DNA from 2 places in the Klebsiella sp. B345 genome. Region 1 is predicted to be linked to the other one. Evidence: predicted binding sites of a transcription regulator. Region 1 holds the regulator's gene; the other holds the start of a gene.
The links. The regulator sigma-54, encoded in region 1, starts transcription at its own class of promoters, with help from an activator protein. The targets are predictions, from matches to a motif close to GTTGGCACANNTTTCGCTNT.
Positions count from the first base shown of each region.

Region 1 (6,089 bases):
CCGGTGGTGAACGCCGTCGTGTCGAAATCGCGCGAGCGCTGGCCGCTAACCCGAAATTTATCCTGCTGGATGAACCCTTTGCCGGCGTGGATCCGATTTCCGTTATCGATATCAAACGGATCATCGAACACCTGCGAGACAGCGGTCTTGGGGTACTGATCACCGACCATAACGTCAGGGAAACGCTGGCCGTTTGTGAACGTGCCTATATCGTTAGCCAGGGTCACCTGATTGCCCACGGCACGCCTCAGCAAATCCTTGAAGACGAGCAGGTTAAGCGCGTGTATCTTGGGGAAGACTTCAGACTCTGATAGGGTAGAGGTTACAGACGTTTTAGCCGGAGATATTTGCCCTGAATATGAAGCAAGGTTTGCAATTAAGGCTAAGCCAACAGCTTGCCATGACGCCACAACTGCAGCAGGCTATCCGTTTGCTGCAGTTGTCCACGTTAGAACTCCAGCAGGAACTCCAGCAGGCGCTGGAGAGTAATCCGTTGCTTGAGCAAACCGATCTTCACGATGAGGTAGAAACCAAAGAGGTCGAGGACCGCGAATCGCTGGATACGGTCGATGCGCTTGAGCAAAAAGATATGCCGGAGGAGTTGCCCCTCGACGCCAGCTGGGATGAGATCTACACCGCCGGTACACCATCAGGAAACGGCGTTGACTATCAGGACGACGAGCTGCCGGTCTATCAAGGCGAAACGACCCAAAGCCTGCAGGATTATCTGATGTGGCAGGTCGAGCTGACGCCATTTACCGATACCGATCGCGCCATCGCCACCTCTATCGTCGATGCCGTCGATGATACGGGCTATCTCACTATTCGGATCGAAGACATTGTCGAGAGCATCGACGATGAAGAGATCGGCCTCGAAGAAGTTGAAGCGGTACTAAAACGTATCCAGCGTTTTGATCCGGTTGGCGTGGCGGCGAAAGATCTGCGCGACTGCCTGCTGGTTCAACTTTCACAATATGCGAAAGAGACGCCCTGGCTGGAAGAGGCCCGGCTGATCATCAGCGATCATCTTGATCTGCTCGCCAACCATGATTTTCGTTCCTTAATGCGCGTGACGCGCCTTAAAGAAGATGTGCTGAAAGAAGCGGTTAACCTGATCCAGTCGCTCGATCCTCGCCCAGGCCAGTCGATCCAGACCAGTGAGCCAGAGTACGTCATTCCTGACGTTCTGGTACGCAAGGTTAGCGACCGCTGGGTAGTGGAGCTGAATTCCGACAGTATCCCGCGTCTGAAAATCAATCAGCACTATGCCGCAATGGGTAACAGCTCTCGCAATGACGCCGACAGCCAGTTTATCCGCAGCAACCTGCAGGAAGCCCGCTGGCTAATTAAGAGCCTGGAAAGCCGTAACGATACGCTGCTGCGCGTCAGCCGCTGCATCGTCGAGCAGCAGCAGGCCTTCTTCGAGCAGGGCGAAGAGTATATGAAACCGATGGTGCTGGCGGATATTGCCCAGGCCGTCGAAATGCATGAATCCACCATTTCACGTGTCACCACTCAAAAATACCTGCACAGTCCGCGCGGTATTTTTGAGCTGAAGTATTTCTTCTCCAGCCACGTCAGTACCGAAGGCGGCGGCGAGGCATCGTCCACCGCCATTCGTGCGCTGGTGAAGAAGTTAATCGCCGCGGAGAACCCCGCGAAGCCGTTGAGTGACAGTAAGCTCACCACCATACTGTCCGAACAAGGTATCATGGTCGCGCGCCGTACCGTTGCCAAGTACCGAGAGTCTTTATCCATTCCGCCGTCCAACCAGCGTAAACAACTGGTCTGACACAACCGATAAGGAAGACACTATGCAGCTCAACATTACAGGACACAACGTCGAGATCACCCCTGCACTGCGCGACTTCGTTAACGCGAAGTTCAGCAAACTGGAGCAGTTTTTCGACCGGATCAACCAGGTCTACATTGTGTTAAAAGTAGAGAAGGTAACGCAAATTGCGGATGCCAATCTGCATGTCAACGGTGGCGAAATCCATGCCAGTGCGGAAGGGCAGGATATGTACGCCGCTATCGATGGTCTTATCGATAAGCTGGCAAGACAGTTAACAAAACATAAAGATAAACTAAAACAACACTAATTGTCCGGGCGTTGCTCTCGCCTGTTACCCGCTTTAATGGGTAGCAGGCAAGGGGCGCTCAGGTGAAATTATGATGAACAACGATTCGGCTCTACAACTGAGCAACGTCCTTAACCAGGAATGTACCCGTAGCCAGGTTCACTGCCAGAGCAAAAAACGCGCGCTGGAAATCATCAGTGAGCTGGCAGCTAAACAGCTAGGTTTACCGCCACAACTGGTGTTTGAAGCTATTCTCACTCGCGAGAAAATGGGCAGCACCGGGATTGGCAATGGGATTGCCATTCCTCATGGCAAGCTCGAAGAGGATACGCTGCGTGCGGTTGGCGTATTTGTCCAGCTGGAAACCCCGATTGCATTTGATGCCATCGACAACCAGCCGGTCGATCTGCTGTTTGCACTTCTGGTGCCGGCCGATCAGACCAAGACTCATCTGCATACGCTGTCGCTGGTGGCGAAGCGACTGGCAGATAAAACCATTTGTCGTCGCCTGCGCGCAGCGCAAAGCGATGAAGAACTGTATGAGATCATCACCGAAGCAGGAAGCAGCGATGATAGTTAACGAGAGTCGCACTTCATTCTTTATCGTACTGAGGAGAAACGGTACATGGTACTGATGATCGTCAGTGGCCGCTCAGGCTCGGGGAAATCCGTTGCCCTGCGGGCACTGGAAGATATGGGTTTCTACTGCGTAGATAACCTGCCGGTTGTGCTGCTGCCCGAACTGGCCCGCTCGCTGGCCGACAGAAACATGTCAGCAGCCGTCAGCATTGACGTGCGCAATATGCCGGAATCACCGGAGATCTTTGAGCAGGCCATGAAAAACCTGCCAGAGACGTTTTCACCTCAGCTCCTGTTCCTTGATGCCGACCGTAACACGCTGATCCGCCGCTATAGCGACACGCGCCGTCTGCACCCGTTGTCGAGCAAGAATCTGTCGCTTGAAAGCGCAATTGACGAAGAGAGCGCCCTGCTGGAACCGTTGCGTTCCCGCGCAGACCTGATCGTCGATACCTCCGAAATGTCGGTGCATGAACTAGCAGAAATGCTGCGTACGCGCCTGCTCGGTAAGCGTGAGCGCGAACTGACCATGGTCTTTGAATCCTTTGGGTTTAAGCACGGCATCCCGATTGATGCCGATTATGTCTTCGACGTGCGCTTCCTACCCAACCCGCACTGGGATCCCAAACTGCGTCCAATGACCGGGCTGGATAAACCGGTGGCGGCCTTCCTTGACCGGCACACGGAAGTTCACAATTTTATTTACCAGACCCGCAGCTATCTTGAGCTATGGTTACCGATGCTGGAGACCAATAATCGCAGCTATCTGACGGTGGCTATTGGTTGTACCGGCGGTAAACATCGCTCGGTCTACATTGCCGAGCAACTGGCTGATTACTTCCGCTCACGCGGCAAGAATGTGCAGTCTCGCCATCGGACGCTGGAAAAACGCAAATCATGACTGTAAAGCAGACCGTTGAAATCACGAATAAGCTGGGTATGCACGCCCGCCCGGCGATGAAGCTGTTTGAGCTGATGCAAAATTATGACGCAGAAGTGTTGCTGCGCAATGATGAAGGCACGGAAGCCGAAGCCAATAGTGTGATTGCCTTGCTCATGCTCGACTCAGCAAAGGGTCGGCAAATTGAGATTGAGGCCAACGGTCCGCAAGAAGCAGAGGCGCTGGCAGCGGTCATTGCACTGTTCAACGCCGGTTTTGACGAAGATTAGCCTTTACCTGATGCACTCCCCGGCCGCGCGATGCTGACCGGGGCTCACGCCCCCTGTCCTGTTTCAGTCCAGCTTATGCGCCCGCATAAACCCTTCTCCGCCTAACTGGCGCATCTGACGCAGGATCCACGCCTGGCGACTGCGAATATAGCCGGACGGTGCATCGGCGCGAAAGCGGATCGGATTAGGCAGTACCGCCGCCAGAAGCGCGGCTTCCGAAGCGGTTAGCTTGCTGGCCGGCTTATGAAAAAAACGCTGAGAGGCGGCTTCAACACCAAACGTCCCTTCGCCAAACTCGGCAATATTCAGATAGACCGTCAGGATACGTTTCTTGCTCCACACCGTCTCAATGCCGACCGTCAGCCCGGCCTCCAGCCCTTTGCGCAACCAGCTGCGCCCATCCCACAAGAACAGGTTTTTCGCCGTCTGCTGCGACAGCGTGGAAGCACCGCGCACGCGATTTTCCTGGCGTTGATTGTGCGCCAGCGCTTTTTCTATCGCCGACACATCAAAGCCCCAGTGCTCGGGAAACTTTTGGTCCTCTGACGCAATAACCGCCAGCCCCATCCACGGTGATATCTCATCCATGCTGACCCAGTCCGAATGGGCAACGTAGTGGAAATCACCGTGCAACCATGCGCCAACCTGCCGCTCCAGCATGACGGCGGAAAAAGGCACCGGCAGAACGCTAAAGAGTGCGATTCCCCCGCCCCACATCACCACCCCAATCATCAGGATACGCAGCAGCACGCGCTTGAATATCCGCAGCGGCGACAGGCGACGAACACTCATGCAGCGAGAACCAGTACGCGAGCCACCAGCTTCTCAATACCACTTGCCGCTTCCGCGATGTTCTGTGCCAGCATCCAGGCCGGGGTCGTCACGACCTTGTTCTCTTCATCGACCACGATGTCATCAACCGGGCAAGGCACGTGTTCTGCGCCCATCTCTTCCACCACATCAGCAGTATCGAGATCGGTGCCGATAGTTATCCGCAAGGGCACAGAGAAAATTTTCGGCAGCAGCGCCGGGGCAATGCACATAAAGCCCAGCGGTTTTCCGGCCTCATGCATCGCCAGCACCAACGCTTTCAGGTCACTATCAACCAGGCATTCAGCGCCCTGCGAGGCAAAGCTACTGAGGTTCTTCGCCGCGCCAAACCCACCGGGAACAATCAGCGCGTCTAACGCCTCGGCCCGGGCGCTAGCCAGCGGCTGGATATCGCCACGGGCAATACGCGCAGCCTCAATCAGCACGTTGCGCGTTTCACCCAGCGGTTCGCCGGTCAGATGGTTGATAACGTCCGTTTGGGCTTTATCCGGCGCAAAACAGATGGCCTGCGCGCCACCACGGGCAATCGCCAACAGGGTAATGACCGCTTCATGGATCTCCGTCCCGTCATACACACCACATCCGCTCAGTACCACACCAATCTTTTTCATACGCCCACTCCTTAGTACAACTTACTGAAACCAGTCAAAAATTTTGATTTACTCGCATTGCTTCACATATTTAACTGATTCACGTAACAAATAATTTAAGGTTTGCTATCTTAATGAGCGAGCAAACCGAATCCTCAGGTTGCGCTGCATATAACTCTGTCTAAAAATTCTGGCGCAACGACCAGTTCCCTGGTGTTGGCGCAGTGTTCGCGCACCCCGGTTTATCCGGGGTCATTTTTTTGGTGCCGACGCCACCCACGCCTTCAACACCGCCACATCGTTCTGCCACTCTGACTTCATCTCTTCAACCCATTCAGCAACGTTATCTGACCACGCTGGCAGGTCCGGGGTCTGAATCTGCTGTCCGAGCTGCTGAATATGACGCAGGCCGATAGAGCCCGCCGCGCCTTTGATCTTATGCCCTTCATCCACGATGCCTTTGCGGTCACGGGCGGTCAAATTAGACTCCAGCACCGCCATATAGCCAGGCATCATCTTCTCGAACACCGCCAGGCCGTCGTTGATAAGCTTCGGCCCGACCAGCTCGATATACTGCTCAAGCATTGGAATATCGAGCACCGAAGAGGCTTTACTCGCATCTACCTCCGGCATCTCGCACTCATCCTCTTCCGGGGAATCCCAGAATTTTTTAATGATGGCGGTTAATGCCGGCACCGATAGCGGCTTGCTCAGGACATCGTCCATGCCGGCATCGAGATACTCTTTTTTGTTTTTCAGCACATTCGCCGTCAGCGCCACCAGCGGCGGCAGCTCATCGGCAGCAAAGTGCTGTTTAAGATGCCGGGAAATATCCAGG
Region 1 is NZ_CP180443.1:2,402,040-2,408,128, forward strand. It holds gene lptB (LPS export ABC transporter ATP-binding protein) at 1-311, shown strand, start outside; gene rpoN (RNA polymerase factor sigma-54) at 359-1,792, shown strand; gene hpf (ribosome hibernation promoting factor) at 1,815-2,102, shown strand; gene ptsN (PTS IIA-like nitrogen regulatory protein PtsN) at 2,173-2,661, shown strand; gene rapZ (RNase adapter RapZ) at 2,707-3,561, shown strand; gene npr (PTS phosphocarrier protein NPr) at 3,558-3,830, shown strand; gene mtgA (monofunctional biosynthetic peptidoglycan transglycosylase) at 3,894-4,622, opposite strand; gene elbB (isoprenoid biosynthesis glyoxalase ElbB) at 4,619-5,272, opposite strand; gene arcB (aerobic respiration two-component sensor histidine kinase ArcB) at 5,504-6,089, opposite strand, start outside.

Region 2 (6,089 bases), 540 kb from region 1:
TTCACTCTGTCAGAATGCACTATCATTAGCGCTTAAACCGAAACATGTATAATTTCGTTGTAAAAGTAAATATCTTGCGAAATTATCACTTCGAAACTTTACGCAGGATAGGATACTACCGCTATGAAACCACGTCAGCGCCAGGCAGCCATTCTTGAGCACCTGCAATCTCAGGGGAAATGCTCGGTTGAAGAGCTGGCGCAGCACTTCGATACCACCGGCACCACCATTCGCAAAGACCTGGTGATCCTCGAAAATGCCGGGACCGTGATTCGCACCTACGGCGGCGTGGTCCTCAACAAGGACGAACCCGATCCACCTATCGATCACAAGACACTGATTAACACCAATAAAAAAGCGCGAATCGCCGAAATGGCGGTGCGCTATATCCATGACGGCGACTCGATCATTCTTGATGCTGGCAGCACGGTGCTGCAAATGGTGCCGCTGCTCAGCTGCTTCAACAACATCACGGTGATGACCAACAGCCTGCACATCGTCAATGCCCTCTCCGAGCTGGATAATGAACAAACGATCCTGATGCCCGGCGGCACGTTCCGCAAAAAGTCGGCTTCCTTTCATGGCCAACTGGCGGAAAATGCCTTCGAACAGTTCAGCTTCGACAAGCTGTTTATGGGCACAGACGGCATCGACCTCAACGCGGGCGTCACCACCTTCAACGAGGTGTATACCGTCAGCAAAGCCATGTGCAATGCCGCCAGAGAAGTGATCCTGATGGCCGACTCATCAAAGTTTGGCCGTAAAAGCCCGAATATTGTCTGCGGCCTTGAGCGCGTAGATAAGCTGATTACCGATGCGGGCATCGACCCGGCCTTCCAGCGGGCGCTGGAAGCGCAAGGCATAGAAGTGATTATTACTGGAGAAGAACATGAGTAACTTTCTGTTAGAAGCCGGACGCCAGACCCTGTTACTGGAGTTACAGGAGGCCAGCCGCCTGCCTGAGCGCCTGGGCGACGACTTCATCCGCGCAGCGGAAACCATCCTCCACTGCGAAGGAAAGCTGGTGGTCTCCGGTATCGGTAAATCAGGCCACATTGGCAAAAAGCTGGCCGCCACCTTCGCCAGTACCGGCACCCCGGCCTTTTTTGTTCATCCGGCGGAAGCGCTGCACGGCGACCTCGGGATGCTCGATGGCCGCGACGTGATGCTGTTTATATCCTACTCCGGCGGCGCCAAAGAGCTGGACCTCATCGTCCCGCGTCTGGAAGAAAAAGCCATTCCGCTGCTGGCGATGACCGGCAAATCCACCTCACCGCTGGCGCTGGCGGCAAAAGCGGTGCTGGATATCACCGTGGAGCGTGAAGCCTGCCCGATGCACCTGGCCCCGACCTCCAGTACCGTCAACACCCTGATGCTCGGCGATGCGCTGGCGATGGCGGTGATGCAGGCACGCGGTTTCAATGAAGAAGATTTTGCCCGCTCGCACCCGGCCGGCGCGCTCGGCGCACGACTGCTGAACAAGGTTCACCACCTGATGCGTCGCGATGGCGATGTGCCGCGGGTTGAACTGGATACCCGGGTGATGGACGCGATGCTGGAACTCAGCCGTACCGGGCTGGGGCTGGTTGCCGTCTGCGATGGACAAAACCGCGTCCAGGGCGTCTTCACCGACGGCGACCTGCGCCGCTGGCTGGTAGGCGGCGGCACGCTGGACGATACCGTCAGCCAGGCGATGACCCGCAACGGCGTCACCCTTCAGGCCGAAAGCCGCGCGGTAGAAGCCAAAGAACGGCTGATGAAGCACAAAATCAGCGCCGCGCCGGTGGTTGATGAAAACGGTCTTCTGGTGGGTGCCATTAACCTGCAGAACTTTTATCAGGCCGGGATCCTTTAAGCCCCAGACGCTTCGCCAGCCGATGCAGGTTGGCGACGTCCAGCTCCAGCGCCCGCGCCGCCGCCGCCCAGTTACGCTGGTTATCCGCTAAGGCGCGGGAAATCGCCCCGCGCTGGAACACCTCGGTTGCCTCGCGCAGATTGATCGTGTGCTGCAGCGCGACCGGCGTTGCGGCAGGCGGCAGTGACGCTCCGGCGGCAAACTGGAAATGGTGCGGCTCCAGCCGTACCTCATCCGCCGTCTGAGTCGCCCGCGCCAGCACCACCGCACGATGAATGGCATGTTCCAGCTCGCGAACGTTGCCCGGCCACGGTGCCTTGCGCAGCCCCAAACGAGCCGCATCGCTGAGCACCACCTGCCCTAACCCCATGCGTAACCGACACTGCTCGCAGAAATAGCCCGCCAGTAGCACCACGTCATCTTCCCGCTCGCGCAGCGCCGGCACCGACAGCGGGAAGACGCTCAGGCGGTGATAGAGATCGGCACGAAACCGGCCTTCAATCACCTCCTGGCGCAGGTCGCGGTTGGTGGCCGCCAGCACCCGCACGTTAACCCGCAGGCTGCGGTCATCCCCTACCCGCTGAATATCGCCATATTGCAGTACCCGCAGCAGCTTGGCCTGCAGCGCCAGCGACAGCTCGCCAATTTCATCGAGGAACAGGGTGCCGTTATCGGCCATTTCAAACTTGCCGCTACGGTTGCTGATCGCTCCGGTAAAGGCCCCTTTCACATGCCCAAACAGCTCGCTTTCCGCTACGCTCTCCGGCAGCGCCGCGCAGTTCAGATAGATCAGTGGATTGGCCGCCCGGGACGATCCCTGATGGAGCGCTTTCGCCACCAGCTCTTTGCCGGTGCCGGTTTCACCGCTGATCAGGACGTTCAAATCCGAGGCGGCGACGATATCGATCTCTTTTTTCAGCTGCACCATCGGCGCCGACAGCCCGATAATCTCCTGATGGTCCGGGGGCGTATAGCGAACACTCGCCTCTGGTAGCACGTTCTGATTCTCAAGCCGCGCAATAAGCAGCGCGTTATTCAACGCCCCCGCCACCAGCGCGGCTATCAAGCGTAGCGCTTCGTCACTGAAACTATCGAAGCGGTCGGCCTCCATACCGTCGAGGGTCAGCGCGCCAATCAGGGTCTGCCCGGCAAACAGCGGTAGCCCCACGCAGGCATGCACCTTCAGGCTCTCATGGCCGGGAATCAGGCCATCATAGGGGTCCGGCAGGTCGCTGTCCGCCGGGAAACGCACCACGTCCCCGGCGCGGGCAATCGCCTCCAGCCGCGGGTGGCCCGCCAGCGCAAAGCGCCGCCCCAGCACATCCTCAGCCAGTCCGTCGATCGCCAGCGGTACAAACTGATGCGCCTCATAACGCAGCAGCGCCGAGGCATCACAGCCCAGCACCTGGCGCAGCGTTGCAATCAGGCGAGAGAAGCGGTCGGCATGGCCGATATCGCTTTGTAAATCAATGGCGATCTTCGCCAGCACGTCCACGGAAAAGCGCATCGCTGCCTCATTGTCATTTTGACAACCAAAATAGTCATAAAGACTATTTTAACCATTGTCACTTTGACATTAAAGATTTTAATAAAAAAAATAAATCAACTAAAATCAACGCATTAAAAAGTTGGCATGCAACTTGATATAAGCAAACCATCTTATTTAGAACAATGCTGAATTAATTGAGGTTGCTATGTCTATTCTGGTTAAAAATAACATTCATTGGGTTGGCCAACGCGACTGGGAAGTGCGTGATTTCCACGGTACCGAATACAAAACGTTGCGCGGCAGCAGCTACAACAGCTACCTGATCCGCGAAGAGAAAAATGTGCTGATTGATACCGTAGATCATAAATTCAGCCGCGAGTTCGTGCAAAACCTGCGCAGCGAAATCGACCTCGCCGATATCGACTACATCGTCATTAACCATGCGGAAGAAGACCATGCTGGCGCGCTGACCGAGCTGATGAACAGCATCCCGGACACCCCGATTTACTGCACCGCCAACGCCATCGACTCCATTACCGGCCATCATCATCACCCGGAATGGAATTTCCACGTCGTGAAAACCGGCGACAGCCTCGATCTCGGCAACGGTAAACAGCTGATCTTCGTGGAAACCCCGATGCTGCACTGGCCGGACAGCATGATGACCTACATGACCGGCGACGCGGTGCTGTTCAGCAACGATGCCTTCGGCCAGCACTACTGCGACGAGCACCTGTTTAATGATGAAGTGGACCAGACCGAGCTGTTCGAACAGTGCCAGCGTTACTACGCCAACATCCTGACGCCGTTCAGCCGCCTGGTGACGCCCAAAATTACCGAAATCCTCGGCTTCAATCTGCCCGTCGATATGATTGCCACCTCCCACGGCGTGGTCTGGCGCGATAACCCGACGCAAATCGTCGAAATGTACCTGAAATGGGCGGCGGATTATCAGGAAGATCGCATCACCATCTTCTACGACACTATGTCCAACAACACCCGCATGATGGCGGACGCTATCGCCCAGGGCATCACCGACATCGACCCCCGCGTGGCGGTAAAAATCTTTAACGTCGCCCGCAGCGATAAGAACGAGATCCTGACCAACGTGTTCCGCTCAAAAGGGGTGCTGGTGGGCACCTCCACCATGAACAACGTCATGATGCCGAAAATCGCTGGTCTGGTGGAAGAGATGACCGGCCTGCGTTTTCGTAATAAACGTGCCAGCGCTTTTGGCTCTCACGGCTGGAGCGGCGGCGCGGTGGACAGGCTTTCCACCCGCTTACAGGATGCCGGTTTTGAGATGTCCCTGAGCCTGAAGGCCAAATGGCGCCCGGACATGGATGCGCTGGATATTTGCCGCGAGCACGGCCGTGAAATCGCCCGCCAGTGGGCACTCTCCCCGCTGCCGGTCAGCGCTGATAAAAAAAGCCCGGCGGAGCAGAGTGACTGCGCCTGCGCAGCGGCGGCCGCGGCTGACCTCGGTCCGTCAATGCAGTGCAGCGTCTGCCAGTGGATTTACGATCCGGCGCAAGGAGAACCGAACCAGGACGTCCAGCCGGGCACCCCGTGGAGCGAGGTACCGGATAACTTCCTGTGCCCTGAGTGCTCTCTCGGCAAAGAGGTCTTTGACGTTCTGGCAACGGAGGCAAAATGAGTGATGGCATCGTCATCATCGGCTCGGGCTTTGCGGCCCGTCAGCTGGTGAAAAATATCCGTAAGCAGGATGCCCAGGTTCCGCTGACGCTGATCGCCGCCGACAGCATGGATGAGTACAACAAACCGGATCTCAGCCACGTCATCAGCCGCGGTCAAAGCGCCGACGACCTGACCTTGCAAACGGCGGGTGAGTTTGCCGAGCAGTACAATCTGCGCCTGTTTCCGCATACCTGGGTCAGCGATATCGACGCCGGGAATCAGTTGGTGAAGAGCCAGGACCGCGAGTGGCGCTATGACAAGCTGGTGCTGGCGACCGGTGCCGCGCCGTTTATCCCGCCGGTACCGGGGCGCGAGCTGATGCTGACCCTGAACAGCCAGCGAGAATATGGCGCGGCGAACAGCCAGCTGCGTGATGCCCGGCGGGTGCTGATCGTCGGCGGCGGGCTGATTGGCTGCGAGCTGGCGATGGATTTCTGCCGCGCCGGCAAAGCAGTGACGGTGGTCGACAATTCCGCCAGCGTGCTGTCGGCGCTGATGCCACCGGAGGCCAGCAGCCGACTGCAGCATCGGTTAGCCGATATGGGCGTGCACCTGATGCTGAAAACCCAGCTCGAAGGGCTGGAGAAAACCGCTGACGGCATCCGCGTGACCGTCGATCGCCAGCGCAGCGTAACCGTGGATGCGGTGGTTGCCGCCGCCGGGCTGCGCCCGGAAACCGCGCTGGCGCGTCGGGCAGGCCTTGAGGTTAATCGTGGCGTGATGGTCGATAGCCATCTGCGCAGCAGCCATCCGGCGATTTTTGCCCTCGGCGACTGCGCCGAAATTAACGGCAAAGTGCTGCCATTTCTGCAGCCGATTCTGCTCAGCGCCATGTGCCTGAGTAAAAATCTGCTGGGACAGTCGGGAGCGTTGACGTTGCCGCCGATGCTGGTGAAGGTCAAAACGCCGGATTTACCATTGCACCTGGCAGGCGCAACCCAGCGTGACGATTTAACATGGAATATTGTTGCCGCCAAAGACGGTCTGGTTGCGAGAGGCGTTGACGCCGACAACCAGCTACGCGCGTTTGTGGTCAGCGAGGACCGT
Region 2 is NZ_CP180443.1:1,866,388-1,872,476, forward strand. It holds gene gutM (transcriptional regulator GutM) at 1-52, shown strand, start outside; gene srlR (glucitol operon DNA-binding transcriptional repressor SrlR) at 124-897, shown strand; gene gutQ (arabinose-5-phosphate isomerase GutQ) at 890-1,855, shown strand; gene norR (nitric oxide reductase transcriptional regulator NorR) at 1,818-3,362, opposite strand; gene norV (anaerobic nitric oxide reductase flavorubredoxin) at 3,550-5,001, shown strand; gene norW (NADH:flavorubredoxin reductase NorW) at 4,998-6,089, shown strand, end outside.
Region 2: a site for sigma-54 is predicted at 3,483-3,502, ahead of norV (anaerobic nitric oxide reductase flavorubredoxin). Genes of this name have one in related genera too.